3 regions of the Enterobacter kobei genome follow, and region 1 is predicted to be linked to each of the others. Evidence: predicted binding sites of a transcription regulator. Region 1 holds the regulator's gene; each other region holds the start of a gene.
What was found. The regulator PhoB, encoded in region 1, activates phosphate uptake and scavenging genes when phosphate is short. The targets are predictions, from matches to a motif close to CTGTCATAAAACTGNCNNAT.

Region 1 (10,564 bases):
ATTTAAGCGCGCGTCTGAACCGGGAAGTGCGTCTGGCCAATGACGCCAACTGCCTGGCGGTCTCCGAAGCCGTTGATGGCGCCGCCGCAGGGGCGCAGACCGTTTTTGCGGTGATTATCGGGACCGGCTGCGGTGCGGGCGTGGCGTTTGGGGGCGTTCGCACATCGGTGGCAACGGCACGGCGGGCGAGTGGGGGCACAATCCGCTGCCGTGGATGGATGAAGATGAACTCAAATACCGCGCCGACGTGCCGTGTTACTGCGGCAAGCAGGGCTGTATTGAGACGTTTATCTCCGGCACCGGTTTTGCGACCGATTACCACCGCCTGAGCGGTCGACCGCTCAAGGGTAATGAAATCATGCGTCTGGTTGAAGAACAGGATCCGGTGGCTGAACTGGCCCTGAGCCGTTACGAAATGCGTCTGGCAAAATCGCTGGCGCACGTCGTGAATATTCTCGATCCGGACGTGATTGTGCTGGGGGGCGGGATGAGCAACGTTGACCGCTTGTACGCCACGGTGCCAAATCTTGTGAAGCAATGGGTTTTCGGCGGCGAGTGTGAAACCCCGATCCGCAAAGCCGTCCACGGCGACTCCAGCGGCGTGCGCGGCGCGGCGTGGCTGTGGCCGGAATAAAAGCAAAACAGCAACGCAAGTTGCTGTTTTTGATGTTTGTACCCTCTCCCTGTGGGAGAGGGCCAGGGTGAGGGCACCAGACCGCAGCGACCCTTTATTCACCCCACCGCAAACTCCCTGTCCAGCCTGCTATACCCCAGCCCATTAATCTTCTTCACCTTAATCTGCACCGGTATGCGCTCTTTCATCGCCTCGACGTGGCTAATGACGCCGATGGTTTTCCCGGTAGCGTTCAGCGCGTCGAGCGCATCCAGTGCGATATCCAGCGTTTCACTGTCGAGGGTGCCGAATCCTTCATCCAGGAACAGCGAATCGATTCGCGTTTTGTGGCTCACCAGATCGGAAAGCGCCAGCGCCAGCGCCAGGCTGACCAGGAAGCTCTCGCCGCCAGAGAGCGTGCGTGTATCGCGTACGGCATCTGCCTGCCAGGTGTCGACCACTTCCAGCTCCAGCGCATCGCTGGCTTTGCGCTGCAGCAGATAACGCCCGTGCAGGCGATTTAGCTGCTGGTTAGCAAGCCAGACGAGATTATCCAGCGTCAGCCCCTGAGCGAACTTACGGAACTTATCGCCGGTACTGGAGCCGATCAGCGCGTTCAGATAGCCCCAGTCGTCGGCCTGACGCGCGGCCTCTTCAATTTGCTGCATCAACGTCAGCTGATGCTGACGGTTGTCGCTGTCCTGCTTGAGCTGCTGGCGGATCTCGCCCTGATGCGTGGTGTTCTCGCGAAGCTGTTGCGCCAGCTGCTGCAGCTGGATTTGCAAAGTGGATGCATCGGCCTCGAGACCTTCCGGGCGCAGCGCAACATGCGCCTGTAGCTGCTGGTTCGCCTGGCCGGATAGCGCCGTGGCCTGCTGTATCTGGTTTTCCAGCGACTGCTTCAGCTGTTCGAGGCCACGGAGGATGTCATCATCCAGCAGAGCGGCAATGAACGCCTCCCTGTCGGCAAAACAGCTGGCAGAGAGCGCCGCGGAGAATTGGGTCTGCGACTGTTGCAGGCGCTCTTGCTCCAGCGCCTCCTGTTGCTGCTGGGCGGTAAGCTGGCTTTGCAGCGATACGCATTCATCGTGAATGGCGCGCCAGCCATCAGGAATGGCCGGTTCGGTCTCTTCGGTGTGGGTTGCCGGAAGTGTGTCGAGCAACGGCTTCAGAGCGTTGCTGCGTTCCACAAGCACGCCGTGCTGCGTTTGTTTTTCCTGCCACTGCGCGAATTCTCCTTCGCGGGCGCGCAGCCAGGCGGCTTCGTTCCCCTCTTCGGGAACGCTAAGCGACAGCGTGAGCAGGGTGTGTTCCAGCGTCTGGCGTGTCGCCGTCAGCTGCTGCTGATACTGGCGCGCCTGCGCTTCCTGTTCGTTCAGCTGGTTTTGCAGGGTAAGACGCTGGCTGAGCTGATAAAGCTGGCGCTCATAGTGTTCCTGCTCGTTTATCCATGGCGCGATATCTTCCTGAATATTCAATGTGATATTCAGGGACGCGCAGATCTCAAGCCACTCTTTAGTGAGTGCTTGCTCTTCCTCAGACAGGGTCTGCACGTCGCCCGTCTCGCGCTGAATCTGCTGAGCCAGAGCATTAACCTGCCCCAGCACCAGCAGGCCTTCTTCTTTTAGCGCGGCCACCTCTTTTTCCAGCGCATCACGGCGGCGCTGGTTATCCGTCAGCTCAAGCGATTGATATTGCTCAACGGCGGGATGCTCGCAGGAACCGCACAGGGGACAAGGTTTGCCTGCCTCAAGCTGTGAACGATAGCTTTCCAGATCTTTAATTGTCGCTTCACGCTCGCACAGGGCCTTCAGATCCAGATAGTGCTGGTGTTTCTCTTTGTACTGCTGGCGGCGCAGCGTCAACGTTTCATTAAGTTTGCTCTGCTCCGCCTGAGCTTTCTGTACGCTTTCATTGCTCTGGCGCAGGCGCTTTTGCAGCGGCTGATAGCGAGCGTGTAGCGACGTCAGCCGCTGGCGCTGCGTGCGTGACCGGGACTGCTGCTCCATTGCCACGTTGACCTCATCCGCCGTCAGCGTGAGCGTATTTTCCGGCATGTCAGTCAGCTTGTTACGCAACTCAGTCATCCGCGCAGCGTGCGTGGCTAACTGGTTTTTATCGCGGTTAAGCTGTGAGAAGAGCGCGCGCCATCCGGCAATCTCCTGACCCAGCAGGCGATAACGTTCGTGCTCCGCCAGCCACTGCGCCAGCGCCGTCAGTTCAGTATCAAGCTCGGCGTGGGTACGCAGGGCACTATTACGGATCCGCGCGCGCAGCGCGGTTTTGGCTTGTAAGCGAGTATTTACTTCAATAATTCGCTGCTGGGTTTGCGCCAGACGCGCGGTTTGCTCCTGCTGGTGCGCCCAGAGCGGACGAAGCTGGGCGGCGGGTTGCGCAAGCTGGAGTTTTGCCAGCTCAGGCGCAGCGTCCGTCAGAGCCTGTTGTGCCTGCTGCTGCAATGCGGTGATGCGTTGTTGCTCGCGCACAAGCTCATCATGACGGGTAAGCCACTGAAAATGTTTCTGCTGGTTTTGCTGCTGTGCCAGCAACGTTTTCTCTTCGTCAGTAAGTGCCTGCAAACTTTGCTGTAATTGCTGCTGCTGTTCTTCACTCAGCAGCACGACGCCCGCTGCCTGCGCCTCGCACTTTTCCAGCAGGCTGCGGGCGGCTTTGTGTTTTTCAAACACCATGGCGGAAATCTGGCCGTAGATTTCGGTGCCGGTCAGCTCTTCCAGCAGCTCTGCGCGATCGCTCGGTTTGGCATTCAGGAAGGCGGCAAATTGCCCCTGTGAGAGCAACATTGAACGGGTAAAGCGGCCATAGTCCAGACCGGTGAGCGCGGCGGTTTGCTCCAGCTTGTCCGTGACTTTATCGGCGAGGATTTTGCCATCTTCGCAGCGGGCCAGCTCCACGCGCGGCGCCTGCAGGTTGCCGTCCGGCTGGTTGCGTGCCCGGTTCTGGCTCCAGAAGGCGCGGTAGGCGATGCCTTTTACCTCAAACTCCACTTCCGCCAGACACTCGGCGGTATCTCGCGTCATCAGGTCGTTTTGTGCCTGGGAAACCTTACTCAGGCGCGGCGTTTCGTGATAAAGCGCCAGACAGATGGCGTCGAGCAGGGTGGTTTTACCTGCGCCTGTGGCGCCGGTAATGGCAAACAGCCCGTTGCTGGCAAAGGGTTCAGCGGTAAAGTCAATTTTCCACTCGCCCTTGAGGGAGTTGAGATTTTTCAGACGCAGGCTCAAAATTTTCATGCGTTTTCTTCCTCGTCATTGAGGGCATGCAGGGTATGGGTGAACAGTTCGCTGAGTCTTTCGCGCTTCGCGTCGTCAATATCCTCCTGCAAGAGCCTGCGCTCAAACACCTCTTCTACCCGCAACTCGCTGAGCGTTTCCCGCTGGGCGCTTAACAGAATTTTCTCGCGCTGCTCGCGGCTGCGGCGCACCAGTAAGACCTCTACCGGCAAGTCTTCCGTCAGCGCCTGGATTTTTCGCTGCATATCATGCAGGTAGTCATCCGTAGTGATTTCGATATCCAGCCAGACGGGGGGATTAAGCGCGGTGCCGCGCCACTGTTCAAGCTGAGCGGTGATGGCCTCCAGATCGCCTTTCAGCACCGCCAGCGGCTGGGTGACCGGCACCTCCAGCGTCTCGACGGCACTGAGTTTGCCCTCGCTGAAGCTCACCAGATGCACGGATTTGGCTTTGCCGGTTTCATCGAAACTGAGCGAAATAGGGGATCCGCAGTAGCGAATATGTTCGCAGCCGCCGATAACCTGGGCGCGGTGAATATGCCCGAGCGCAATGTAGTCCGCAGGCGGGAAGTTCTGCGCCGGAAAGGCGTCCAGCGTGCCGATATAGATGTCACGCACGGCGTCACTTTTACTGACCCCAACGGTGGTGAGATGCCCGGTCGCAATCACCGGTATCGGCTGTTCGCCACGCAGGTTGCAGGCATCCGCGTGCTGCTGGTGATAATAGTCGGTGATGGCCTGTAATAAATGTTGCTGCTTTTCCGTGCCCGACAGTCCCGCCTGACTTTGTACGATATCGCGCGGGCGTAAAAAGGGGATCGGGCACAGCACTGCCCCCGGCGTACCGTCGCGTTTTTTCAGGATCTGCGGGGCATGCCCGGCGCTGGCGACGACGGTAGTATTGAGAAACGCCAGAATGTCGCGGGATTCATTGAGCGTTGCCACGGAGTCATGGTTACCGGCGACTATCACCAGATGACAGCCGGTCTGCTGCAAGTTCACCACGAAGCGGTTATACAGCTCGCGCGCATAGCTGGGGGGCGACCCCGTATCAAAGATGTCACCCGCGACAATAATCGCATCGACCTCGTGGGCCTGCGCCGTCTCCAGCAGCCAGTTCAGGAACGCTTCATGTTCAGCCGCACGGCTTTTGCTGTAAAAATTTTGACCGAGATGCCAGTCCGAGGTGTGAAGTATGCGCATAGCGGTTCCGTGGCAAAAATGAGAAAGCAGGATTATAAACGTTCAGAGAAGGGAAAATAACCGCTGTAATAAAACAACGGTTTGCCCGCTACCGTGGTAATGTTTTTCATAAATCTGTCATAAATCTGACGCATAATGGCGCCGAATTACAAACGTGTAACTTAATAAGATAAGACAGGGCAAAGTATGGCGAGACGTATTCTGGTCGTAGAAGATGAAGCTCCAATTCGTGAAATGGTGTGCTTCGTGCTCGAGCAAAATGGCTTCCAGCCGGTTGAAGCGGAAGATTATGACAGCGCAGTGAACCAGCTGAATGAACCCTGGCCCGATCTGATTCTGCTGGACTGGATGTTGCCTGGCGGCTCCGGACTGCAGTTTATCAAACACCTGAAGCGTGAGGCACTCACCCGCGACATCCCGGTTGTGATGCTCACGGCGCGCGGAGAGGAAGAGGATCGCGTGCGCGGATTAGAAACCGGCGCGGACGATTACATCACTAAACCGTTCTCCCCAAAAGAGCTGGTCGCCCGCATTAAAGCCGTGATGCGCCGTATTTCACCGATGGCGGTGGAAGAGGTGATAGAGATGCAGGGACTCAGCCTTGACCCTACCTCGCACCGCGTGATGACCGGCGAAAACCCCCTCGATATGGGCCCTACCGAATTTAAACTCCTGCACTTCTTTATGACTCACCCGGAACGCGTATACAGCCGCGAGCAGTTGCTGAATAACGTCTGGGGAACTAACGTGTATGTCGAAGACCGGACGGTTGACGTACATATTCGCCGCCTGCGAAAAGCGCTGGAACTGAGCGGCCACGATCGCATGGTACAGACGGTCCGCGGCACGGGTTATCGTTTTTCGACCCGTTTCTGAACAATGACAGGAGTGTGACGCGTGCTGGAACGTCTGTCATGGAAAAGGCTCGTCTTTGAACTGATCTTATGCTGTATTCCGGCCTTCCTTCTTGGGGCCTTTCTCGGACATCTGCCGTGGTTTCTGCTGGCGTCGGTCACCGGGCTGCTGATCTGGCATTTCTGGAACCTGCTGCGCCTCTCCTGGTGGCTGTGGGTTGACCGCAGTATGACCCCACCGCCGGGCAGCGGCAGCTGGGAGCCCCTGCTGTACGGCCTGCACCAGATGCAGATGCGTAATAAAAAGCGCCGTCGCGAGCTGGGAAGCCTGATTAAGCGTTTTCGCAGCGGGGCGGAGTCGTTGCCGGATGCGGTCATCCTGACCACTGAAGAAGGCACCATCTTCTGGTGTAACGGCCTGGCGCAACAGCTGCTGGGCCTTCGCTGGCCGGACGATAACGGTCAGAACATCCTTAACCTTTTACGCTATCCCGAATTCACGCTGTATCTGAAAAAGCGTGATTTTACCCGCCCGCACAATCTGAAGCTCAATAATGGTCGCCATCTGGAAATCCGCGTGATGCCTTACAGCGATAAGCAGTGGCTGATGGTGGCGCGCGATGTCACCCAAATGCACCAGCTTGAGGGCGCGCGCCGTAATTTCTTTGCGAACGTCAGCCACGAACTGCGTACTCCGTTGACCGTGCTTCAGGGTTATCTGGAGATGATGCAGGAGCAAACGCTGGAAGGTGCGCCGCGTGAAAAAGCGCTGCATACCATGCGCGAGCAAACGCATCGCATGGAAGGGCTGGTGAAGCAGCTGCTGACGCTCTCGAAGATTGAAGCGGCGCCTACGCTTGCGCTGAATGACACGATAGATGTGCCGATGATGCTGCGGGTTGTGGAGCGTGAAGCGCAGACGTTAAGCCACAAAAAGCATCACCTGACCTTCGAGGTCGACAGCACGCTAAAGGTGCTGGGCAGTGAGGATGAGCTTCGTAGCGCCATATCCAACCTGGTGTACAACGCGGTGAACCATACGCCGGAAGGGACGGATATTATGGTGCGCTGGAACCGTACCCCTACGGGCGCCGAGTTTAGCGTGGAAGATAACGGGCCGGGGATCGCACCGGAGCATATCCCGCGTCTGACCGAACGCTTCTACCGCGTGGATAAAGCGCGGTCGCGGCAAACAGGGGGGAGCGGCCTGGGGCTGGCGATTGTGAAGCACGCGGTAAATCACCACGAAAGCCGACTTGATATTCAGAGTACGCTGGGGAAAGGAACCCGCTTCAGTTTCGTTATTCCGGAACGATTAATTGCCAAAAAGACCGCCTGAGGGCAGGTGTGTCATTTTCCCTTTCCACGGGTCAGCGTCTGCTGGCCCGTTTGCTTTGCAGTCAAGCGAAACGCGGATGAATAATATACGGCTGGGTGTTTTTTTTCGCATGATTAGCCATGAGTTTTTCCTGTAAATAGCGTATTGTGCTGGCGTGTATTTTCATGCTGGCATATTGTTCTGGTTTTGAGATCCCACCTTGCCTTTAAACGTTATAAGCGTTTAAATTGCCCCCCAGATACTGTCAGACCGACTGTATTTGCGTGGTAAATCGAAAAACTATTCTTCTCCACGCCAGGACGGGAGCATTTCCCGCTGAAATTGAGCAATTTTTCGGCTGTATCGTCCCGTCAGGGAAAACGAAAATCTCAATGTTTTCAACACCACATCCACAGGCAGTAAGGTTTTATGACCCATCACTTAAAATCGCGTGACATCATCGCGCTGGGCTTTATGACATTTGCGCTGTTCGTTGGCGCAGGCAACATTATTTTCCCTCCAATGGTTGGCTTACAGGCGGGTGAACACGTCTGGACCGCTGCGTTTGGTTTCCTGATTACTGCCGTGGGTCTACCGGTACTGACCGTCGTCGCGCTGGCGAAAGTCGGTGGCGGCGTGGACAGCCTCAGCACGCCGATTGGCAAAGTCGCAGGTGTTCTGCTGGCCACCGTCTGCTATCTGGCCGTGGGCCCGCTGTTTGCCACCCCGCGCACGGCGACCGTTTCCTTTGAAGTGGGGATTGCTCCGCTGACCGGCGACGGCCCGATGCCGCTGTTTATCTACAGCCTGGTCTACTTCGCGATTGTCATTCTGGTCTCCCTCTATCCGGGCAAACTGCTGGATACCGTGGGCAACTTCCTGGCGCCGCTGAAAATCATCGCCCTGATCGTTCTCGCCGTGGCCGCTATCATCTGGCCAGCAGGCCCGATCAGCGACGCAATGGACGCCTATAAAAACGCCGCGTTCTCTAACGGTTTTGTGAACGGCTACCTGACGATGGATACGCTGGGCGCAATGGTGTTTGGTATTGTTATCGTTAACGCCGCGCGTTCCCGCGGTGTGACCGAAGCGCGTCTGCTGACCCGCTATACCATCTGGGCTGGCCTGATGGCTGGTGTGGGTCTGACGCTGCTGTATCTGGCGCTGTTCCGCCTGGGCTCTGATAGCGCCATGCTGGTTGATCAGAACGCGAACGGTGCGGCTATTCTGCACGCTTACGTCCAGCACACCTTCGGTGGTGCGGGCAGTATGCTGCTGGCGGCGCTGATTTTCCTGGCGTGTCTGGTGACCGCAGTGGGCCTGACCTGCGCCTGTGCTGAGTTCTTTGCGCAGTATCTGCCGCTCTCTTACCGCACCCTGGTGTTTATCCTCGGTATCTTCTCCATGGCGGTGTCCAACCTCGGTCTGAGCCACCTGATTCAGGTCTCTATTCCGGTGCTGACGGCCATCTATCCGCCGTGCATCGTGCTGGTGGTGCTGAGCTTCACCCGTCCGTGGTGGAATAACTCCTCACGAATTATTGCGCCAGCCATGTTTATCAGCCTGATTTTTGGTATCCTTGACGGGATTAAAGCATCAGCGTTCGCCGCGATTCTGCCCGCCTGGACACAGCGTCTGCCGCTGTCCGAGCAGGGACTGGCCTGGCTGATGCCTACCGTTGTTGCACTGGTTCTGGCGATTATCTGGGACCGTGCTGCAGGGCGCCAGGTTGCATCTAACGCCCATTAATCAACGGCAACAAACTGTTTAACCACGGGGCTTAAGGCCCCGTGGTTTTTTGTTTTTTCGTGTTGAATGGCAAGATTTTAATGGAAAGCACTAACAAACTTAAACGTGGTCTCAGCACACGCCACATCCGCTTTATGGCGCTGGGCTCTGCGATTGGTACCGGTCTTTTTTATGGCTCGGCAGATGCCATCAAAATGGCCGGTCCAAGCGTTCTGCTGGCCTACATCATTGGCGGCGTGGCGGCGTATATCATCATGCGCGCCCTCGGAGAGATGTCGGTTCACAATCCTTCTGCCAGTTCGTTCTCGCGCTATGCGCAGGAAAACCTCGGACCGCTGGCCGGGTTTATCACTGGCTGGACCTACTGCTTTGAAATTTTGATTGTGGCCATTGCCGATGTGACGGCGTTTGGTATCTATATGGGCGTCTGGTTCCCGACGGTGCCGCACTGGATCTGGGTGCTGAGCGTGGTGCTGCTCATCTGCGCCGTCAACCTGATGAGCGTGAAGGTGTTCGGCGAACTTGAGTTCTGGTTCTCCTTCTTCAAGGTCGCCACCATTATCATCATGATTGTGGCCGGTTTTGGCATCATCCTCTGGGGGATTGGCAACGGCGGTCAGCCGACCGGGATCCATAACCTCTGGAGCAACGGGGGCTTCTTCAGCAACGGCTGGCTCGGGATGGTGATGTCGCTGCAGATGGTGATGTTCGCCTACGGCGGTATTGAAATTATTGGTATCACCGCCGGGGAAGCGAAAGACCCTGAGAAATCCATTCCACGTGCCATCAACTCCGTGCCGATGCGTATTCTGGTGTTCTATGTGGGCACGCTGTTCGTGATTATGTCCATCTACCCATGGAACCAGGTCGGTACCAACGGTAGCCCGTTTGTGCTGACCTTCCAGCATATGGGCATTGCGTTTGCTGCCAGCATTCTGAACTTCGTGGTGCTGACCGCGTCGCTTTCCGCGATCAACAGTGACGTCTTTGGCGTAGGCCGTATGCTACACGGCATGGCGGAGCAGGGCAGTGCGCCGAAGGTGTTCGCTAAAACCTCCCGCCGCGGCACGCCGTGGGTGACGGTGGTGGTCATGACCGTTGCGCTGCTGTTCTCGGTTTACCTGAACTACATCATGCCGGAGAACGTCTTCCTGGTGATTGCGTCGCTGGCGACCTTCGCGACCGTGTGGGTGTGGATCATGATCCTGCTGTCGCAGATTGCGTTCCGCCGTCGCCTGTCGCCGGAAGAGGCGAAAGCGCTGAAGTTTAAAGTCCCGGGTGGCGTTGCAACAACCGTCGTCGGGCTGATTTTCCTGGTGTTTATCATTGGCCTGATTGGCTACCATCCGGATACCCGTATTTCCCTCTACGTGGGCTGTGCGTGGATCGTCCTGCTGCTGGTTGGCTGGGTGTTAAAATGCCGCCGCGATCGCCAACTGGCAGAAGCGCAGTAATTTTTTTTATTCCCTCTCCCTGTGGGAGAGGGTTAGGGTGAGGGCATCAGGCCGCACTGATCCCTCCTCCCCCGTCCTCCTCCCCCAATAAATCACGTCATGGTGAGCTATCCTTAACCACCC
Region 2 (10,564 bases), 2.2 Mb from region 1:
CGCGGCGTGCTTTCGCGTCAGGAACGTTTCAACGCGGATGCATCGCACCAGCTCAAAACGCCACTGGCGGTACTTAAAACACAGGTGTCTGTCGCGCTTACTCGCCAGGATCCCGCTTTGTGGCAGGAGAGTCTGCGGGCAATGAACGCCACGCTGGATGAGACTATCGTACTCACCGAGCGGCTGTTGCAGCTTTCGGCGGTGAAGGGGAGAGAGCAGGGCGATCGTCAGTTCTCGCCTGTGGATCTGGTTCAGGTGGTGCAGAACTGCTGCTTCTCCCGACTGGCGCAGGCGCGGAGCAAAGGGATCGATCTGGGTTACGACGGTGTGGAGCAGCCGGTCATGATCGAAGGCGATGACGTCCTACTGGGCGAACTGTGCGCTAACCTGCTGGAGAACGCGATTAAATATACGCCAGCAGGCGGGACCGTGACCGTTTTCCTGCGCGCGGAGGCCGGTGCCGTTGAGCTGCGCGTTGAAGACAGCGGCCCCGGCATTGAAGAGGATCAAATTCACCAGGCAATGCTCCCTTTCCACCGCCTGGACAACGTTGGGGACGCTGCCGGTTCCGGGATCGGGCTGGCACTGGCGGGTGACATTGCCCGGCTGCACCGCAGCCATTTGCAACTCAACCGCAGTGAATCCCTGGGTGGCCTGTGTGTCAAAATGCGCTTTCTGTTGCTTGCATAAAAAAGCCGCAAGTTTCAAATCGTTACAATCTTCCCCCCCGCCGCACGCAGAGTGCTTGATCCCCGGGAGACTCAGGTTAAAATCTCGCGGTTTTGGGACTTCTCTATAAAATTGCGCGGGATCATGACAATGAAAAAAGTGGCATTACTGGGCTTCGGCCTGATGGTTGTATCTGCGGCGGCTAACGCCATCAGCTTCAACGGCTCGGCGGGTCAGGACTATACCCACCTGGGCTTTGGCCTGGGAACAGAGACTTCCGGTCTGGCGATGACCGGTGGCTGGACGCATAACGATGACGACGGCGATGCGGCAAGCCTCGGTCTGGGTCTGAACATTCCTCTTGGTCCATTCCTGGCGACCGTCGGCGGTAAAGGTATCTATACCAACCCGAACGACGGTGACGAAGGGTATGCGGCAGCGGTGGGTGGCGGCCTGCAGTGGAAAATTGGCGACAGCTTCGGTCTGTTTGGCGAGTATTACTACTCTCCGGACTCGCTCTCCAGCGGTATCGACAGCTATGAAGAAGCCAACGCCGGCGCGCGCTGGACCATCATGCGTCCGATTACCATCGAGGCGGGCTATCGCTACCTGAACCTGGCGGGCAAAGACGGCAACCGCGACAACGCGCTGGCCGACGGTCCCTATGTGGGCGTAAGCGCAGGCTTCTAATCCTGTCGGCGCGGCGTTCCGTCGCGCCAGTTTCTCTCTTCTCCCTCCCGCGTTTGCGCTATAGTGTTTTCACCAAATAAGCGGGAGAACACAATGATTAACGTGGAGATGTTATCCACCGGCGACGAAGTGCTGCATGGACAAATTATTGATACCAATGCTGCCTGGCTTGCCGATCTTTTCTTTGAGCAAGGATTACCGTTAACGCGTCGCAATACGGTAGGCGACAATCTTGAGTCGCTGGTCAGCATTCTGCGTGAGCGGAGCGAACACTGCGATGTGCTGATCGTGAATGGCGGACTCGGTCCTACCAGTGACGATCTCAGCGCGCTGGCCGCCGCAACCGCAAAAGGTGAAGGGCTGGTGCTGCATGAGGCATGGCTTTCACAGATGGAACGCTTTTTCTCCGAACGTGGCCGCGTTATGGCCCCCAGCAACCGCAAGCAAGCTGAAATCCCCGCCAGTGCTGAGCTGGTTGATAACCCGGTCGGCACCGCGTGCGGGTTTGCCCTGCAGCTGAACCGTTGCCTGATGTTCTTCACGCCCGGCGTACCTTCCGAATTTAAAGTGATGGTTGAGCAGAAGATCCTGCCGCGCCTTCGCGACCGTTTTACCCTGCCTGAACCTCCGCTGTGCCTGCGACTGACCACGTTTGGCCGTTCTGAAAGCGATCTGGCCCAGAGTCTTGACCACCTGCAATTGCCGCCGGGCGTGTCCATGGGCTATCGCTCCTCTATGCCGATCATTGAGCTCAAGCTGACAGGACCGGCGACGCAGAAAGCGGCGATGCTGGCCCTGTGGCCCGAAGTGCAGCGCGTGGCGGGCGAAAGCCTGATCTTTGAAGGGACGGAGGGGTTGCCTGCGCAGATTGCGAAGCACCTGCAGGATCGTCAGCTGAGCGTGACCTTAAGCGAGCAGTTCACCGGTGGCCTGCTGGCGCTGCAATTGTCGCGCGCCAGCGCGCCGCTGCTGGCCAGCGAAGTGGTGCCGTTCCAGCAGGAGACCCTGGCGCAAACCGCCCGCTGGGCCTCGGAGCGACGGGTTAAACATTTTGCCGGTCTGGCGCTGTTCGTGGGTGGGCTGGATGAGGAACACCTTAACGTCGCGCTGGCGACGCCGGAGGGGACCTGGGCTCTGAGGGTCAAAATGAGCATCACTCGCCACAGTCTGGCGGTGCGTCAGGAAGTCTGCGCCATGATGGCGCTGAATATGCTGCGCCGCTGGCTCAATGGCAAAGAGGTCGCCAGCGAGCACGGCTGGATTAACGTTGTTGAGTCGCTGTTCGTCGAGTAATGTTTGTGCCGGGGCGTTCGCCCCGGCCATGTTCAGCCCAGCGCGTTCGCCAACAGGGTAATCGGATGCTCACAGCGCTTGCTGGTGGACATCTCGATCTGCCATTTACAGGTTTCGCAGTCGGTCACCACGATATCCGCGCCGCTCTCTTCGATCTGTCGGAACAGCGGGGCGCCAATCGCCTGGGAGGTTGCGTAGTTTTCGCGCTTAAAGCCGTAGGTTCCCGCAATCCCGCAGCAGCGCGAATCCAGCACCGTCAGCTCAAGTCCGGGAATTAACCGCAGCAGCTCAAGCGTATAGAGCGACCAGCCCATTTTCTCCATATGACACGGGGTGTGATACACCACTTTCAGGGGCAATTTCCCCAGCGGCAACGTCTGCCCGCTATCGAGCTTGCGCCACAGGAAGCGTGTCGCCAGCTCGATGTGCTCGCGCAGGCCGGTATTATCCACGTCCAGCAGATGCGGGTACTCATCGCGCAGGGTGAAGGTACAGGTGGACGAGGTCGCCAGCACCGGAATACCTTTATCGACAATCGCTTCGCGCAGTGACGTGACATTGCTCTGAGCCTGCCTGCGCGCTTTATCGGTAAACCCGTTGGCGATCAGCGGTACGCCGCAGCACTTCTCTTTGTTCAGTAGCTGAATGCCCGTTCCCATGGCGTTTAGCACCTTCAGCAGATCTTTGCCCAGCTGCGGGTGGTTGTAATTCACATAGCAGCCGTGGAAAAAGGCCACCTGGTCGGCGTACTGCGCCTGCTCCGCCGCGACGGATTTGTACCAGCGGCGGAAGGTGCCGTGAGAATATTTCGGCAGGCTGCGGTGATGGTCTATCTTCAGCGTGGCATCCAGCAGCTGGCGCACCGGTTTGAGGGCGGTCGCGGCATTGACCAGCGGGGCAAACGGCGTTGAGACGCTGCCCATCAGGTCGGTATGGCTGAGGATGGCATCGCGCAGGGACGGCTTTTGCGTGCTGTAGCGCGCCCTGGCGCGCTGGATGATATCGCCGATTTTCACATCCGACGGGCAGGCAACTTCGCAGCGTTTGCAGTTGATACAGTATTTCAGCGCCTCGTCGTACAGCTTACCGTCCTTCAGGCGCAGACGCTCGCCGTCAGGCCCGGCCTGTTTCGGTCCGGGATAGCGCGGGTTCACGCCGCTGACCGGGCAGACGGTTGTGCAGACCGTGCATTTAATGCAGCTTTCAAAACGGGTATCGTTCATTGTTCCGCCTCCGCGCGCTGGCTAATCTGCTCTGCCACATACAGCGCCGTGACGGCGCAGACCCCGCCACCGCACCCCTGAGTTATGGGATCGTACCCGCCCAACAGCGAGCCAATGGCAAAGAGATTCCTGACGGGCTTACCGGACAGTTGCGGGTGCAGTTGGTTATCAACCATCACGCCGAACTGTTGCCAGGGCTGCGGCGAGAAGAAATCACTCTGATACCAGTCCGCGCGGGACGCGCCTTGCCGGACATCAAGCCCCATAATGGCTTCCCGGATGCCCTCCCGGCTGCTCAGCAGCCCGTTGCTGAAGAAACTGCCGCTTGCCAGCACCGTATAGCGGGCGCGAAGCGGAATATCACCGTGGTTGCGGGTCCAGATTTCACTCACCGCGCCGTCCGTCAGGGTGATTTTTTTCACCTCGTCACCCGCCATCCACACGCCGCCCTGCGCCACAAACTGGCGCTGGATCTGGGTATGCAGGCGAATGCCGGGCACGGAAGGGGGAAGCGTTGGCAGCAGGCCGAGCGAGCAGGGCAGACGGTCCGACAGCCAGCGCCACAGGCGGTTATCGCTGAGTCCAAAGCAGGCAGGCATCAACAGCGTATCGCAGGTTTCACCGAGCGGTCTGAGCGCCTCATACAGCAGCGGCCATCTGTCTTCGTTATCCAGAAAGCGGGCGATATTCACCGCGCGAAACTCGCTCGGGTTTTCGCGCAGGACATCCAGTTCAGGCAGTTCTATCTCTGCCGTCTCGGCGTTCACGCCCTGGCGACACAGTGACGCCGCCGCAAGATGGGGCTGAAAATCCAGAAAGCCGCTAATACCCACGACCCGTACCCGTCCTGTGCTCACAGGGGCAACGGGGACCTCCTCCGGGCTGAGCCATGCGGAACGCAGGGTGCCAAGCGGCGTGATGCGTTGATGATTTTGCCTGGCGCTCCCCTTCAGACGCGCACCGCAGTCAGCCAGCAGCGCTTCGGTTTCCAGCGCAAAGCGGTCAATATGCTGCGCGCCAACCCGATGATACGGGTGCTCCGGCGGCAGTTTGTCGCGGTACGTGTCGTCCACCAGATCCAGCGATCCCGACGAGAAGTGCAGGGCACTCTGCCCCCGGGTGATAATGGCGCAGCGCAGCCCCTGCTTCGTGAGCTTGATGCCACAGAGCAAGCCCGCCAGCCCGCCGCCGACAATCACGGTATCAAATTTCATCGTGTTGCTCCTTCTCAAGACCGCAAAGCCCCTGGTAGACCCAGCGGGTAAACTCGCTCTCACGCAGGGCATCGCCCCAGGCGACAGGCTGAATGCCTTTCCAGCGCTCGTTTAAAAAGGCGCTGAGCTGATCGAGCGACTGGGTGGCAGTCGTGGTATGAAAACGCTGCAGCAGACCCGCCGCACGGCAGGCGCACAGTTCACCCTGGCAGGTTCCCATGCCGACGCGGGTGCGACGGCGGAGATCGAGCAGGCTCTTGACCGTCAGGTTCTCCACCGCGTATTGCACCTCGCCCGCGGTGACGGCTTCGCACTCGCACACCAGGCTGCGGCTCAGCCGACCTTCGCCGAGCCAGACCGGCGTTCTGTCCCCGTGGCGGTAAATCGCGGAACCGCGCAGCGGGGCGGGCAGGGAGATGATTTTTTGCAACGTTTTTTCGGTGGACTGACGCGATCCTGGCAGCGGTTGTTCTGCCGTCACGCACGGCTTGGTATTCCCCAGCTTGCGGCAGACTGCATCGGTGGCCCATTCGGCCATCAGGCGGTAGGTCATTAATTTGCCGCCTGTAATGGTGATAAATCCGTCCATGCCGTCGCGTTCGGCGTGGTCGAGCAGCACGATGCCCCGGCTAACGTTACGTCCGCTCGGATCGTTATCGCTGGCGACAAGAGGACGCACGCCCGCGTAGGCACGCAGAATACGCGTCTGGGCCATCACCGGGGCCAGTTTCTCGCCTTCACGCAGCAGGATATCCACCTCTTCGGCGGTCACGCGGTTGTAGTCAATGTCGCTGTAGTCGACGTGGGTTGAGGTCGTACCAATCAGCGAAATGGTATCGCCCGGCACGAGGATATCGGCATCAGACGGTTTGCGGCAGCGGTTGATCACATGGTTATTGATGCGATGGTCGAGGATCAGCAGCGAGCCTTTCGCCGGGAACATGCGCACCGACAGGTCAGCGTATTCTGCAATGCGCTGCCCCCAGATCCCCGCGGCATTAATGACGACGGAGGCAAACAGCTCGCTGTGTTCGTGGTATTGCGTATCAAACACCCGCACGCCGCAGACGCGATGGCCTTCGCGGATAAGTCCGGTCACTTCATGTCCGGTCAGAATGCGCGCCCCATGTTCCCGGGCATCCAGCATATTGGCGGCGGTCAGGCGGAACGGATCGACGGTGCCATCCGGGACTTTCACTGCGCCAATAAGCGCCGGGTTGACCGACGGTTCCAGCTGCCGTGCCCGCGCCGGATCCATGGCCTCCGCCTGAATACCTGCTGCGTTACAGGCGGTGATAAAGGTTTCCTGAAAGGCGAGGTCATCTTCGGGAAGGGTGATAAAGAGGCCATCGGTCGGTTCAATGCAGTGGCGGGCGATACGCTTGAGGATCTGGTTTTCCGCAATACATTCCCGTGCCGACTCACCGTCAGTGACGGCGTATCGTGCGCCGCTGTGAAGCAGGCCGTGGTTACGCCCGGTCGCGCCCGTGGCAATATCGTGGCGTTCCAGAAGCGTGACGCTTAATCCGCGAAGGGCGCAATCGCGAGCGATACCGGCGCCGGTGGCACCACCGCCAATGATAATCACATCGCTGTAGCGAGGATCGTGAATTGTCATTGTCTTCCCTTAATGTTCGTTTTTTTATCATTTAGCCACATGAAAACTGTGGTTTGTTTGATTTCGAACATAAACGCACGAAATTCGAAAGTGAAACGTGATTTCATGCGCTTTTTTGCGCATCCTGTCATATTTCTGTAACAATCTGTGCGTTGATTCACAGTAACAATCACCATGATTTCTTAACATCCCCGGCTCTGGAATTCAGGTGCGAGCCACCTGCTCATTCAATTCAAGGCCACGGAGGCTGTCATGCTCAGTATTTTCAAACCCGCGCCGCATCGGGCGCGTCTGCCAGAGGCAGAGATTGATCCGCTATACCGTCGTCTGCGTTGGCAAATTTTCCTGGGGATCTTCTTCGGGTACGCGGCGTACTATCTTGTGCGTAAAAACTTTGCGCTCGCCATGCCGTATCTGGTGGAGCAGGGCTTTTCACGCGGCGATCTGGGGTTCGCGCTGTCGGGGATCTCTATCGCGTATGGTTTTTCCAAGTTCATTATGGGGTCCGTGTCAGATCGCTCGAATCCGCGCGTGTTTCTGCCCGCCGGTCTGATTCTGGCGGCTGCGGTGATGTTGTTCATGGGTTTTGTGCCGTGGGCAACCTCCAGCATTGCCGTTATGTTCGTGCTGCTGTTCCTCTGTGGCTGGTTCCAGGGGATGGGATGGCCGCCATGCGGACGTACCATGGTGCACTGGTGGTCGCAGAAAGAGCGCGGCGGCATTGTGTCGGTGTGGAACTGCGCGCATAACGTGGGTGGCGGTATTCCGCCGCTGCTGTTCCTGCTGGGGATGGCCTGGTTCAACGACTGGCACGCTGCGCTCTACATGCCTGCGTTTGGCGCCATTCTGGTGGCGATTATTGCCTTCGCGCTGATGCGCGATACGCCGCAATCCTGCGGCCTGCCGCCGATTGAAGAGTATAAAGACGACTATCCGGATGATTACAGCGAGAAGCACGAAGAAGAGCTGACCGCGAAGCAGATCTTCATGAAGTACGTGCTACCTAACAAACTGCTGTGGTACATCGCGGTGGCCAACGTGTTCGTTTATCTGCTGCGTTACGGCATTCTGGACTGGTCACCGACCTACCTGAAAGAGGTGAAACACTTCGCGCTGGATAAATCCTCCTGGGCCTACTTCCTGTATGAATACGCGGGGATCCCGGGCACGCTGATCTGCGGCTGGATGTCGGACAAAGTGTTTAAAGGTAACCGTGGTGCAACAGGCGTATTCTTCATGACCCTGGTGACCATCGCCACCGTGGTGTACTGGCTCAACCCGCCGGGCAACCCGGGCGTAGACATGGCCTGTATGATCGTCATCGGCTTCCTGATTTATGGCCCGGTCATGCTGATTGGCCTGCATGCCCTGGAACTGGCACCGAAAAAAGCGGCGGGCACGGCGGCAGGCTTTACCGGTCTGTTCGGCTACCTGGGCGGTTCAGTCGCGGCGAGCGCCATCGTGGGCTACACCGTGGACTTCTTCGGTTGGGACGGCGGCTTTATGGTGATGATTGGCGGTAGCGTGCTGGCGGTACTGCTGTTGATTGTCGTAATGATCGGTGAGAAACGTCACCACGCTGAAGTGCTGGCGCGTCGTCAATAAGGAACATGACCATGAAATTATCTCATTTAACCACCGGTCTGCTGCTGGCGGGCCTGATGACAGGCTCCGCGCTGGCGGCGGATAAAATCGTGATTGCCCACCGCGGCGCGAGCGGCTATCTGCCGGAGCATACGTTGCCGGCGAAAGCAATGGCCTATGCGCAGGGCGCGGATTATCTGGAGCAGGATCTGGTGATGACGAAGGACGACCAGCTGGTCGTCCTGCATGATCACTACCTTGACCGCGTAACGGACGTGGCGGAGCGTTTCCCGGACCGCGCGCGTAAAGATGGCCGTTTCTACGCCATTGATTTCACCCTGGCGGAGATCCGCTCCCTGAAGTTTACCGAAGGGTTCGAGATTGAAAACGGCAAGAAGTTACAGGTCTATCCGGGACGTTTCCCGATGGGCAAATCTGACTTCCGTATTCACACCTTCCAGGAGGAGATAGAGTTTGTTCAGGGGCTGAACCACTCGACCGGTAAAAATATCGGTATCTACCCGGAAATCAAAGCGCCGTGGTTCCATCATCAGGAAGGGAAGGATATTGCCGCGAAAACCCTGGAGGTCCTGAAGCAGTACGGCTACACCAGCAAGAAGGACAAAGTTTACCTGCAGTGTTTTGACGCCGCCGAGCTGAAGCGCATTAAAACCGAGCTGGAGCCGAAGATGGGGATGGATCTCAATCTGGTGCAGTTGATTGCCTACACCGACTGGAATGAAACCCAGGAGAAACAGCCAGACGGGAAGTGGGTGAACTACAACTACGACTGGATGTTTAAGCCGGGCGCGATGAAGCAGATTGCGCAGTACGCTGACGGCATCGGGCCGGATTACCACATGCTGGTGGCAGAAGGCTCCACGCCGGGTCACGTCAAGCTGACGGCGATGGTGAAAGAGGCGCATGCCAGCAAGATGCAGGTCCATCCGTATACCGTGCGTGCAGACCAGCTGCCGCCGTATGCCACGGACGTGAATCAGCTTTATGAGGTGTTGTATAACCAGGCGGGCGTGGACGGGTTGTTTACGGATTTCCCGGATAAAGCGGTGAGTTTTTTGAAGGATTAACACTGGAATTGCCGGGTGGCGGCTGCGCCTTACCCGGCCTACGAACTAACCCTCTCCCACAGGGAGAGGGAACCAGGGCAATTACATCTCGATCTCAATATCGCCTTTTGCCCGGCAGCAGCAGGGCAAAATTTCCCCTTCGTTGATAAAGGCCAGCGGTTCAGTCAGCCAGTCCACCTGGCCGGCGACCAGACGGCAGCGGCAGGAGCCGCAATAGCCGGAACGACACTGGTACTCTACTTCTACCTGATGCGCCTCAAGCGCCACCAGCAGAGAAGGATGCTCCTCCCGACACAGCACCTCAGTGCCGGAAAGACTTAACGTAACGCGTGACATCAGAGCTGGAAGTCGCTCAGGTCGTCAGTGTTGACTTCAGAATCAATCTGACCGACCAGGTAAGAACTCACCTCCACTTCCTGAGGCGCAACCTGCACGTTATCGGACACCAGCCAGGTGTTGATCCACGGGATTGGGTTAGAACGCGTCTGGAACGGCAGGTCGAGACCGACAGCCTGCATACGGATGTTGGTGATGTACTCAACGTACTGGCAGAGAATGTCTTTGTTCAGGCCAATCATGGAACCGTCGCGGAACAGGTAGTCTGCCCACTCTTTCTCCTGCTGAGCTGCCAGCACGAACAGGTCATAGCACTCCTGCTTGCACTCTTCGGCGATTTCCGCCATCTCCGGGTCATCCGTGCCGCTGCGCAGCAGGTTCAGCATGTGCTGGGTGCCGGTCAGGTGCAGGGCCTCGTCGCGGGCGATCAGACGGATGATTTTGGCGTTGCCTTCCATCAGCTTACGCTCGGCAAAGGCGAAGGAGCAGGCGAAGCTCACGTAGAAGCGGATCGCTTCCAGCGCGTTGACGCTCATCAGGCACAGGTACAGCTGTTTTTTCAGCGCGCGCAGGTTCACGGTAACGGTTTTACCGTTCACGTTATGGGTACCTTCGCCCAGCAGGTGCCAGTAGCTGGTCATCTCGATCAGTTCGTCGTAATAGTGCGCAATGCCTTCCGCACGCTTCTGGATCTGCTCGTTGGTGACGATATCGTCAAACACCACCGCCGGATCGTTCACGATGTTGCGGATGATATGCGTATAAGAGCGGGAGTGAATCGTCTCGGAGAACGCCCAGGTTTCCACCCAGGTTTCCAGCTCGGGAATGGAAATCAGCGGCAGCAGCGCT
Region 3 (10,564 bases), 460 kb from region 1:
AGTATCCCTCTGAACTTGGGGAAGCGTGGGTGGAGCATCACCCCATCGGCGTACTGATGGCCGTTGAGCCGTGGAACTTCCCGTACTACCAGCTGATGCGCGTTCTGGCGCCGAACCTGGCGGCGGGGAACCCGGTCATCGCCAAACACGCCAGCATTGTACCGCACTGCGCTGAGACCTTTGCCCATCTGGTACGCGAGGCGGGTGCGCCGGAAGGGGCGTGGACCAACCTGTTTATCTCGTCCGATCAGGTGGCGAACATCATCGCTGACGATCGCGTCCAGGGTGCCGCGCTGACCGGTTCCGAAAAAGCCGGTAGCGTCGTGGCCGCACAGGCGGCGAAGCACATCAAGAAATCCACGCTGGAATTGGGCGGTAACGACGTCTTCGTGGTGCTGGATGACGCCGACCTCGAAAAAGCGGTGAAGACGGGGGTCAGTGCGCGCCTCAACAACGCCGGGCAGGTCTGTACCGCGGCGAAGCGCTTTATCCTGCATGAAAAGATTGCGAATGCCTTCCTGACTAAATTCACCGAGGCGTTTAAGCAGGTGAAAATCGGCGATCCGCTGGACGAAAGCACCACGCTGGGACCGCTGTCGTCTAAAGATGCGCTGGAAACGCTGACCAAACAGGTTAACGAGGCGGTGAAAAACGGTGCGACGCTGCACTATGGCGGTAAACCTGTTCAGCGTGACGGCAGCTTCTTCGAGCCGACGATTCTGACGAATATCTCTCGCGACAACCCGGCGTATTTCGAGGAGTTCTTCGGTCCGGTGGCCCAGATGTATGTGGTGAAAAACGACGACGAGGCCGTCGCCCTGGCGAACGATTCACACTATGGCCTGGGTGGGGCGGTATTCAGTCAGGATATCGAGCGCGCGAAGAAAATGGCGTCGTGGATTGAGACCGGGATGGTGTACATCAACTGGCTCACCGATACCGCGCCAGAGCTGCCGTTCGGCGGCGTGAAGCGCTCCGGTTATGGACGCGAGCTGTCGGATCTGGGGATCAAAGAGTTTGTGAACCAGAAGCTGGTGGTGGTGCGTAAGTAACGTCATCGCCTTTCTTGCCGGGTGGCGCTGCGCTTACCCGGCCTACAAAACCCGTAGGCCCGTGCAAGCGTAGCGCCGCCGGGCGAAACGCGCAATACAGCCTTAGAAGGACACACCACCGCCCACGTATGCGCCGTCAATCAGCGTGTGGCCAGGGCGACCGTCTTTGCCATCAACGCTCACGTGGCGGTAACCCACTTTCAGGGTCAGCGGCGTGACAGGCGTCCAGCTTACGCCCCCGTTGGCTTCCACATAGTTTTTCACGCTGTTGTTCAGGCCTTCAGGCGCAACGTAACCTTCGCCATAGACATGGATGCTGTCAGTCAGCGCAACGTTTACGCCGCCACCAATCGGGAACGCCACGCCGTTATCGCCTTTTTTCGGGCCGATGTAGATCGCCTTCGCGCCTGCGTTCAGCATGACCGGGCCCACTTCCAGGTTGTAGCCTGCGCCCACGCCACCGGTCTGGGTACCGTCATCGGTGTTTTTGAGCCAGTTGCTTTCGGCGTACAGGCCGGATGAGGATTTGCCCATTTCCAGATTGAGGTTAGTAAAGTTTTTACCCTGCTCAACGCTACCGCCCATGGCCAGTGCGGAACCAGAGAGGGCTGTCAGTGCAGAAAGAAGAAGGATATTCAGTTTTTTCATGTTTCATGCCTCATCATCAAATTAATCTGGAGGCACCATAACAAGCGATGTTTATGACTGCAAATGTGATGCAAGTCGCTGTTTTATGCTGGTTTTGTTAAATTTTATTTATTTAATGTTGCGTTTTTGTTTGATTGAACGGGAGTCAACGCGTGATTTTCAGGCGTTTAGAAACCGTTTAGTTTTTTGACTAAACATAAACTGAACGAGGGCGGGATAGTGACTGGAGGTGTAATAATGGAGGCTCCAGAAATTTCCAAAAATATTTCAAAAATCACATAAAACAACAAAGATTTACACTTATGGTGGTGAAAACACGTCCTCTCGCGCAGGCGCCTTTCCCTGCGATGTCATTTTTCTGACACGTTTGTTCATTACGTTGTTGGCTTCTCTTACTGGATGCTAACAATATGAAAAGAAAAATCATTCCTGTGCTGGTTGGTTGTGCGCTCTCTTTCTCTGGCCTGGCGGCACAGCCCACGGCTGAACGCTATGTCGTCAGCTTTCCTGAAGGCTCACACGTCAACTACAGCGGCGCGTTCGCCAGCGCATTTCCGAACGGACTCCCGGTGGGCATTGGCTCTGGCCTGCTGTTTACGGGTAAGCAGGGCGATGCTCTGACCTTTGCAACCGTGACCGATCGCGGTCCAAACGCCGATGCGCCAAAAATGGGTAAAAATGAAGCCAAAATTTTTGTCACGCCGGATTTCGCGCCGCTGCTGATGACCATCCGCGTGCAGAACGGTAAAGCAGAAGCGACGGATGCCCGCCCGCTGCATGACGATAAAGGCGAGATTAACGGTCTGCCGCTGCAAAGCGGCGTGATTGGATCCACCAATGAGGTGGCGTTTAGCGACACCCTCAAGACGCTGAAGGGTGACAACCGCGGGCTGGATACGGAAGGCATCACGCCGGACGGCAAAGGCGGCTACTGGCTGTGCGACGAGTATGGCCCGTTTCTGATTAACGTCGACAGTAAAGGGAAAATCCTGGCGATCCACGGCCCGCAGGCGGCGGAAGGGGAAAAGTCGATCGCGGGCGGTCTGCCAAACGTTATCAAATGGCGTCAACCGAACCGGGGCTTTGAAGGCCTGACCCGTATGCCGGACGGGCGCATTATCGCCGCGGTACAAAGTACGCTGGATATCGACGGTAAAAGCAAAAAGCAGGCGCTGTTTACGCGTCTCGTGAGCTTCGACCCGGCGACCGGCAAAACAGCGATGTACGGCTACCCTATCGACAGCGCGGCCTACAGCAAAAACAGTGATGCCAAAATCGGCGACATCGTGGCGCTTGATGACCAGCATATCCTGCTGATTGAGCAGGGAAGCGATAAAAATGACGGGATGCGTAACCTTATCTACAAGGTGGACCTCAGCAAAGCGAGCGACCTGAGCGCCTTTGACAAGCCGGGCGAGTACCCGGAGTTTGATGATGAGAAAACCCTGAAGCAGCGCGGCATTACCCTTGCGGCAAAAACGCAGGTCGTTGATTTGCGCGCGCTGGGCTGGCAGCAGGAGAAAGCTGAAGGGCTGGCGCTGATCGACAGCAAACGGCTTGCCGTGGCGAACGATAATGACTTTGGCGTGAAGGTGGCGATGCAAAATCCGGTCGAGGGCAAGAAGCTCAAGGATTATCGGGTGAACGCGGAAGGCAAGCTGACGCTGGATGATAAACCGGTTGAAACCACGCTTAGCGTGAAGCCGCTGAAGAAGCCTGAGTCGGATAGTGAGCTGTGGATTGTGACGCTGCCGGAGGCGTTGAAATAAGTTTAGGCACCCCTCAACCTTCCCCTCTCCCCACGGGGGAGAGGGGAAGCAGGGCGGTTATTTTTTCAGATCTGCAAACGCCGCGCGAATCTCTTCCTCCGGCAGCTGTATGCCAATAAATACCATTACGCTACGCGGCGCTTCATCGCCCCACGGGCGATCCCAGTCGGCGCTGTATAAGCGCTGCACGCCCTGGAACAGCAGGCGGTTCGGTTCGCCGTCGATCCACAGCATCCCTTTGTAGCGCAGCAGTTTGTCGGCAAATGACAGCAGGAGGTTCTCCATCACGCGGGAGACCTCGCTGATATCCACCGGGTAATCCAGCTCCACCACAATCGACGTCACGTCGTTTTGCTTGTCTCCCATAAAGTGGAAACGCGGTTTCGTGGTGACGTTCTCTTCCAGCATAAAGCCGTTGGTGTTGAACAGCTGTGAGAGGTCGATATCGCCGTGCGTCACGGTGTAAATCGGCGCGCGGGAGTTAATGCGGGTCAGACGTTCACGCAGTTTCTCGCTGTCACCCGCCACGTCGGTTTTGGTCAGCAGGATGCGGTCGGCGTAGCCCACCTGAGACTGGGCGATGGTGAACTGGTTCATCTGATCGTTGGCGTGAACCGCATCGACCAGGGCGATGACGCCGTCCAGCAGGTAGCGCTGGCAAAGAATGTCATGGGAGAAAAAGGTCTGAATAATCGGGCCGGGGTCGGCCATGCCGGTGCATTCAATCACCAGGCGGTCGAAGTCGATTTCACCGCGATCGCGGCTGTCGAGCAGATCCAGCAGGGCGTCTTCCAGCTCGTTTGAGCGGGTACAGCAGATGCAGCCGTTGGTCAGGGTTTTGATCTGCGTGGCGCGATCGCCAATCAATTGATCGTCCACGGAGACTTCGCCGAATTCGTTTTCGATGACGGCGATCCTGAAGCCGTGCTGCTCGTTCAGGATGTGGCGCAGCAGGGTGGTTTTACCGGCGCCGAGGAAACCGGTCAGCAGGGTGACGGCAATCGGGGTCATGTTCTCTCCTTTAGCAGCAGCGGACGCCGCCTTCTCCACTTCCACCGTAGCGTGCTTCCTGACGCTCGCGGAAGAATTCAGTGTAGGTCATGTACGGTTTATCCGGATGGTTGGTCTTCATATGCTCAACGTAGTTGTCATAGTCCGGAATACCAATCAGCATTTTTGCCGCCTGACCGAGGTATTTTTTCGCTTCGCCTAAGTTACCAAACATAATGCATCCTGATAAGACAAAGCCCGGTGGCGCTACGCTTACCGGGCCTAAAGTACCGTTGTAGGGCGGGTCAGCGTAGCGCCACCCGCCATTTTTTTAATGGTGTGAAGAGGTCTTCACGCCACCTTCCGGCACCGGCACGTACGGCGTTTCTTTATCCGTACGGCCTTCGGCGTTACGCACTTTCAGCCAGGTTTTGATACCGTAGAAAATGATGCTGTACACCACCACCAGGAACAGAATGCTCAGACCTGCGTTGGTGTAGTTGTTCACCACGATATGGTTCATGTTGGCAATCTGCTGCGTGGTCAGATCTGCGCCGCCTGCGGCAATCTTCTCTTTGTACTGGTTCGCCATGAAGAAGAAGCCTTCCAGCTGCGGGTTGGTGCTGAACAGCTTCAGGCCCAGCGCCCAGGTAGTGCAGAGCAGCAGCCACAGTGCAGGAATGACGGTCACCCAGATGTATTTGGTGCGTTTCATTTTCACCAGTACGACGGTGCCAAGTACCAGAGCCACAGCGGCCAGCATCTGGTTAGAGATACCGAACAGCGGCCACAGGCTCTTCACGCCGCCGAGTGGATCAACCACGCCCTGATACAGCAGGTAACCCCACAGGCCTACGCAACCCGCAGTGCCGAGCACACCCGCCACCAGAGAGTCGGTTTTCTTCAGGAACGGCACGAAGTTACCCAGCAGGTCCTGCAGCATGAAGCGGCCCGCACGGGTACCGGCATCCAGCGCGGTGAGGATAAACAGCGCTTCAAACAGAATACCGAAGTGGTACCAGAAGCCCATGTCTGCCCACGGCAGCACTTTATGGAACACATGTGCAATACCGACAGCCAGCGTCGGTGCGCCACCTGCGCGGTTCAGCACGGACGGTTCGCCGATGTCTTTCGCGGTCTGCATGATCTGCTCAGGGGAGATCACGAAGCCCCAGGAGCTGACGGTTGCTGCCGCGTGGGCGCTGGCATCCTTCAGCTGGGCCATGATCAGCGCGGTATTTTCGCCGCCCATCTCATGCAGGTTTGGCATGGTGATGCCCAGACCCGCAGGCGGGGTGTTCATTGCGAAGTACAGGCCCGGTTCGATGATAGACGCCGCAACCAGCGCCATGATCGCCACGAAGGATTCCATCAGCATCGCGCCGTAACCGATAAAGCGCGCGTCGGTTTCGTTGGCCATCAGCTTCGGCGTGGTGCCGGAGGAGATCAGCGCGTGGAAGCCAGACACGGCACCACAGGCGATGGTGATAAACAGGAACGGGAACAGCGCGCCTTTCCACAGTGGGCCGGTGCCGTCAATGTACTGAGTCACCGCCGGCATTTTCAGCTCAGGGTTGATGATCACAATCCCGATAGCCAGCCCGACGATAACCCCGATTTTCAGGAAGGTCGCGAGGTAATCACGTGGTGCCAGAATCAGCCATACCGGGAGCAGGGCGGATACAAACGCGTAACCAATCAGCGCGAAGGTGATGGTGGTGTCCTTAAAGGTCAGCGCCGGGCCCCAGTACGGGTCATGCGCAATGACGCCGCCAAAGTAGATAGAGGCAACCAGCAGCACGATACCAATCACGGAGACTTCGCCCACGCGTCCCGGGCGCAGGAAGCGCATGTAAATGCCCATGAACAGCGCAATCGGTACGGTAGAGCAGACGGTAAACACGCCCCACGGACTTTCGGCCAGCGCTTTCACGACGATCAGCGCCAGCACCGCGAGGATAATGATCATAATCAGGAAACAACCGAACAGGGCAATGGTACCCGGCACGCGACCCATCTCTTCTTTGATCATCTCACCCAGCGACGAACCGTTACGGCGTGAGGAGATAAACAGCACCATAAAGTCCTGCACCGCGCCCGCCAGCACCACGCCCGCCAGCAGCCAGAGGGTACCCGGCAGGTAGCCCATCTGCGCGGCCAGTACCGGGCCGACCAGCGGGCCAGCGCCTGCAATGGCGGCAAAGTGGTGACCAAACAGCACGTAGCGGTTGGTTGGCACGTAGTTCAGGCCGTCATTGTTAATGACCGCCGGCGTGGCGCGCGTTGGGTCGAGCTTCATGACCTTCTGCGCGATGTATAAGCTGTAGTAGCGATAAGCCACAAGATAGACGGAAACGGACGCGACGACGATCCACAGGGCGCTGACGTGTTCGCCCCGGCGTAATGCGACAACCGCCAGACAGAAAGCACCGAGGATCCCGAGTAAGGCCCAGGGCACGTGCTTAAGTAGTTTTTTAGTATCCATAGTAAGACCTGGTTTTTTATGTAAAGAAAAAAGGGTCAAGGTTCGTTGTGAGGAGGTATTGAGTAATGCTGGAGCGATCGTGCCAGATCCTCGCGCGTGTAAAGGTGGGTAAATGAATGAGTGGTTGAAAGTGACGGGTGAGCGGTCAAAGGAAGCGGCGAGTGGTTAAGGCTCGCCGCCGCTGGAGGAAATTATGTGATTGAGATCACGTGGTTATCCGGGCTGCGCGCCATCGCCAGATAGTTTTCCAGCGTTTTAACCAGTTTCTCCTTCAGCCAGTTCGGCTCCAGGATTTGAATATTCGGCAGCCAGTAGAACAGCAGCGGCAGGATCTGGTTCTCGTGTGCTGCCCGGCAGCGCAGCGTGATACCGCCACGTTGTTCTTCCAGCAGCTCTTGTTCCGGCAGAAGATCCCGGCGCAGGAAGTAATGTGAAATATTATCTTTAATGAATATTTTCACGGTGAAAGTATCTTCAGACACCCACGGATCGAGGCTTTTTTCCAGGAGCGCGCGGACATTCTCTTCAGGGGTAAAAAGGGTTTTCTGAATATCAAACCAGCGAATCTGACTCAATGAAAAGGATTTAAGCCGACTATTTTCGGTAGCTTGTAAATACCATATATTTTTTTTGTTAATGAGTTTATAGGGATTAATCAGGCGGGTTTTACCCTTATAAACGATCTGGCAAACATTATGGTTATTAATAGATTTCTCAATTTTCGCTAAATGACGGCTGATATCACGTTGTACCGTGTGCTCTGCGTCGTTACCAAGGATAAGAATATGATTTTCGTCAACGCGTGTTTCCAGCTTTTGCCAGAATTCCGTATTTCTTTCAGGGAAAAAGTTATCTGCATTCAGGAGGTTAGCCAGTGTGTGATGTAATCCTTGTCCGCCGGGAGATTGTGCGGAATGGATCAGCCGATATAGCCCGTTACCGGTATGTTCAACGATAGGAGAGAGCGCATTTAAATCCCGGTAGACGGTACGCTCGGTAATTTTAAATTTGGTCATTAGCGCACTGCGGTTTACCACACCGTTTAAATGTAGCTCAACCAGAATATCGACCAGACGTTCAGCCGAGCGGCTCCGCGTCGTTTTAGCCATAAGGTCATCCTGTATATTAGGTATGCGCTGAATGAAGCGGGAAGCACTGACCAGAGATGTCAGTATTCAGGCACAGAAAATTTATCTTATGGTTGTATAACGGCGTGATTTAGCGGAAACCTTAGGAGTTTTTGCAGAAAGTGGCGCTGGCCGAAAAAAAGGCCAGCGCGCGGGAGAATTACGCGGTGGCTTCCACCTCCATCATGACCGGGTGGAAACGGCGTTTGAAGTAGATCAGGCCGTGTCCTGCATCACTCAAAATGATATTTTTAATTTCAACAAGATACACCAGATGCGTGCCGATGGTTTGCACCTGGCTTATCTCGCCTTCAAGGCTGGCCAGCGCACCTTTCAGCATCGGCTGCGCCAGCGGGCCTTTCTGCCAGCAGGAGAGGGCAAAGCGCTCCTCCATTGTCATACCGGTCATCCCGGCGAAGTGGCGAGCCATGATCTCCTGCTCGTGGTTCAGCACGTTTATGCACAGTCTGCCGTTGCCCTGGAATACCGGGTTCATGGCGCTGTTGGCGTTGATACACACCATGACCGACGGCGGGGTGTCCGTAACCGAACAGACTGCGGTGGCGGTAATGCCGCAGCGGCCCGCTTCCCCCTCGGTGGTGACGACATTGACTGCGGCCGACAGGCTGGCCATCGCGTCGCGAAAACGCAGGCGTTCTTCTGATTGCATTGAAACCTCCCGCTGCGCTATTTCAGCAGCTTATCCAGCATGTTGATATCGCTGTTGTTGTGCAGGTGCGGCACCGTCCAGCCGTGTTGGTCGTATTCGGACATACAGCGGTCGACCATCGCCATCATTTTGTCCATGTTGCCGGAGCTCTGCGCCTGGCGCAGGCACTGCAGGCGAATTTCATCCTGGCTACCGGAGTAGTTGATCTCATACAGCTCGTGACGGCCGCCAAACTCGCTGCCAATGGCATCCCACATCAGCTTCAAAATCTTGATGCGTTCGACGTGATCCATGCCGTTGGAGCCGCGCACGTATTTCGCCAGATACTGGTCAATCTGTGGGTTATTCAGGTCCCGCGCGCTGGACGGCAGATAGATCAGCCCGCTGGTGACGTTACGTTCGATAATATTCTTAATCTTCGCGTAGGCCATCGGAGCCATCACGCGGTAGGTCTGCAGCGCCGCGTGGTCCGGCAGATACGCGCCATTGACCCACGGCGTGGCTTCAGAGCACATGGAGTCGCTCAGCGCCCAGAACATATTGCGCCAGGCCACCACCTCGCCGAGATCCGCCTGTATGCCGCGGAATTCAAGGGTGCCGGTACACTCCAGCGATTTTTTCAACAGGGCGGTGATGAAGTCGAGCTTCACTGCCAGGCGCACGCATGCCTGTAGCGGATACATCCGCGCAAAGCCACCTTCCATCGTCCAGCGACGACAGCGGTCGAAATCGCGGTAGATCAGCACGTTTTCCCACGGGATCAGCACATGATCCATGACCAGGATCGCGTCGTTCTCATCAAAGCGGCTGGAGAGCGGATAGTCATACGGGGAGCCGGTTGCGCCAGCCACCATCTCGTAAGAGGCACGGGAGATGAGCTTGACGCCTTCGGCATCCATCGGTGCGACGAACATCAGCGCAAAGTCCGGGTTTTCGCCCATCACCTGCGCGGAGCCGAAGCCGATCATGTTGTAGTGGGTCAGCGCCGAGTTGGTTGCCACCACTTTCGCCCCGCTGACAACGATCCCGGCGTCGGTCTCTTTCTCCAGTTTGATGTAGACGTCTTTCACCTCATCCGCCGGTTTGTGGCGGTCGATAGGTGGGTTAACGATGGCGTGGTTGAAATACAGGCCGGTTTCCTGAATGCGGGTGTACCAGCTGCGGGCGTTCTGCTCGAACTGACCGTAGAAGGCCGGGTTGGCACCGAGTGCGCAGCCGAACGCGGCCTTATAGTCCGGCGTACGCCCCATCCAGCCGTAGCTGAGGCGTGACCATTCGGCGATAGCGTCGCGCTGCTGGCGCAGGTCGTCGGCGCTTTTCGCCACGCGGAAGAACTTGTGGGTGTAACCGCCGCTGCCGGTGTCGGTGCCCCAGCACAGCGTGTCCTGCATGTCCGGCTTGTGCAGGGCGTCGTACATCTGCGCGATGGAGGCTGCCGCATTGCGAAACGCCGGATGGGTGGTGACGTCTTTGACGCGCTCGCCGTAGATATAAATCTCACGCCCGTCCTGCAGGCTTTTTAAATACTCTTCACCGGTTAACGGACGTTTGGCATCGGCGCGGAAATCTTCAGGCTTCATAGGGACCTCGTATCAGAATGGTGATGTTAAATTTATGTTTTGTTTTTGTTGTTTAATTGAAACCTGAGAGGGGCGGAACGTGAAGGGACGATTGGGACAACGGCGGGTACTTTTCGGGTGGGATGTGGATTTGTGATCTGTGCGGCTTTTCGGCGGGTGGCGCTGCGCTTACCCGCCCTACGAACCGTGATGCGTTCAGGAAACCGGTACTTTCTGCGCCCGATATGCGCTTGGCGAGCACCC

Region 2: glpT (glycerol-3-phosphate transporter) is a predicted target of PhoB. The motif match lies at 6,832-6,851, and genes of this name have one in related genera.
Region 3: BFV64_RS02610 (esterase-like activity of phytase family protein) is a predicted target of PhoB. The motif match lies at 2,046-2,065, and genes of this name have one in related genera.

What each region holds. Positions count from the first base shown of each region.
Region 1 covers NZ_CP017181.1:998,426-1,008,989, forward strand. Annotated here, with positions in the region: partial or broken gene mak (fructokinase) at 1-634, shown strand, start outside; gene sbcC (exonuclease subunit SbcC) at 733-3,864, opposite strand; gene sbcD (exonuclease subunit SbcD) at 3,861-5,066, opposite strand; gene phoB (phosphate response regulator transcription factor PhoB) at 5,253-5,942, shown strand; gene phoR (phosphate regulon sensor histidine kinase PhoR) at 5,964-7,259, shown strand; gene brnQ (branched-chain amino acid transporter carrier protein BrnQ) at 7,668-8,987, shown strand; gene proY (proline-specific permease ProY) at 9,068-10,441, shown strand.
Region 2 covers NZ_CP017181.1:3,234,071-3,244,634, reverse strand. Annotated here, with positions in the region: gene BFV64_RS15555 (sensor histidine kinase) at 1-690, shown strand, start outside; gene BFV64_RS15550 (YfaZ family outer membrane protein) at 820-1,359, shown strand; gene BFV64_RS15545 (nicotinamide mononucleotide deamidase-related protein YfaY) at 1,453-2,652, shown strand; gene glpC (anaerobic glycerol-3-phosphate dehydrogenase subunit GlpC) at 2,685-3,875, opposite strand; gene glpB (glycerol-3-phosphate dehydrogenase subunit GlpB) at 3,872-5,089, opposite strand; gene glpA (anaerobic glycerol-3-phosphate dehydrogenase subunit A) at 5,079-6,707, opposite strand; gene glpT (glycerol-3-phosphate transporter) at 6,960-8,312, shown strand; gene glpQ (glycerophosphodiester phosphodiesterase) at 8,324-9,379, shown strand; gene yfaE (class I ribonucleotide reductase maintenance protein YfaE) at 9,461-9,715, opposite strand; gene nrdB (class Ia ribonucleoside-diphosphate reductase subunit beta) at 9,715-10,564, opposite strand, start outside.
Region 3 covers NZ_CP017181.1:541,539-552,102, forward strand. Annotated here, with positions in the region: gene BFV64_RS02600 (NAD-dependent succinate-semialdehyde dehydrogenase) at 1-1,052, shown strand, start outside; gene BFV64_RS02605 (YfaZ family outer membrane protein) at 1,155-1,700, opposite strand; gene BFV64_RS02610 (esterase-like activity of phytase family protein) at 2,111-3,469, shown strand; gene yjiA (GTPase) at 3,527-4,480, opposite strand; gene BFV64_RS02620 (YbdD/YjiX family protein) at 4,491-4,694, opposite strand; gene BFV64_RS02625 (carbon starvation CstA family protein) at 4,791-6,944, opposite strand; gene BFV64_RS02630 (helix-turn-helix transcriptional regulator) at 7,136-8,053, opposite strand; gene BFV64_RS02635 (4-hydroxyphenylacetate 3-monooxygenase reductase subunit) at 8,232-8,741, opposite strand; gene hpaB (4-hydroxyphenylacetate 3-monooxygenase, oxygenase component) at 8,759-10,321, opposite strand; gene hpaA (4-hydroxyphenylacetate catabolism regulatory protein HpaA) at 10,517-10,564, opposite strand, start outside.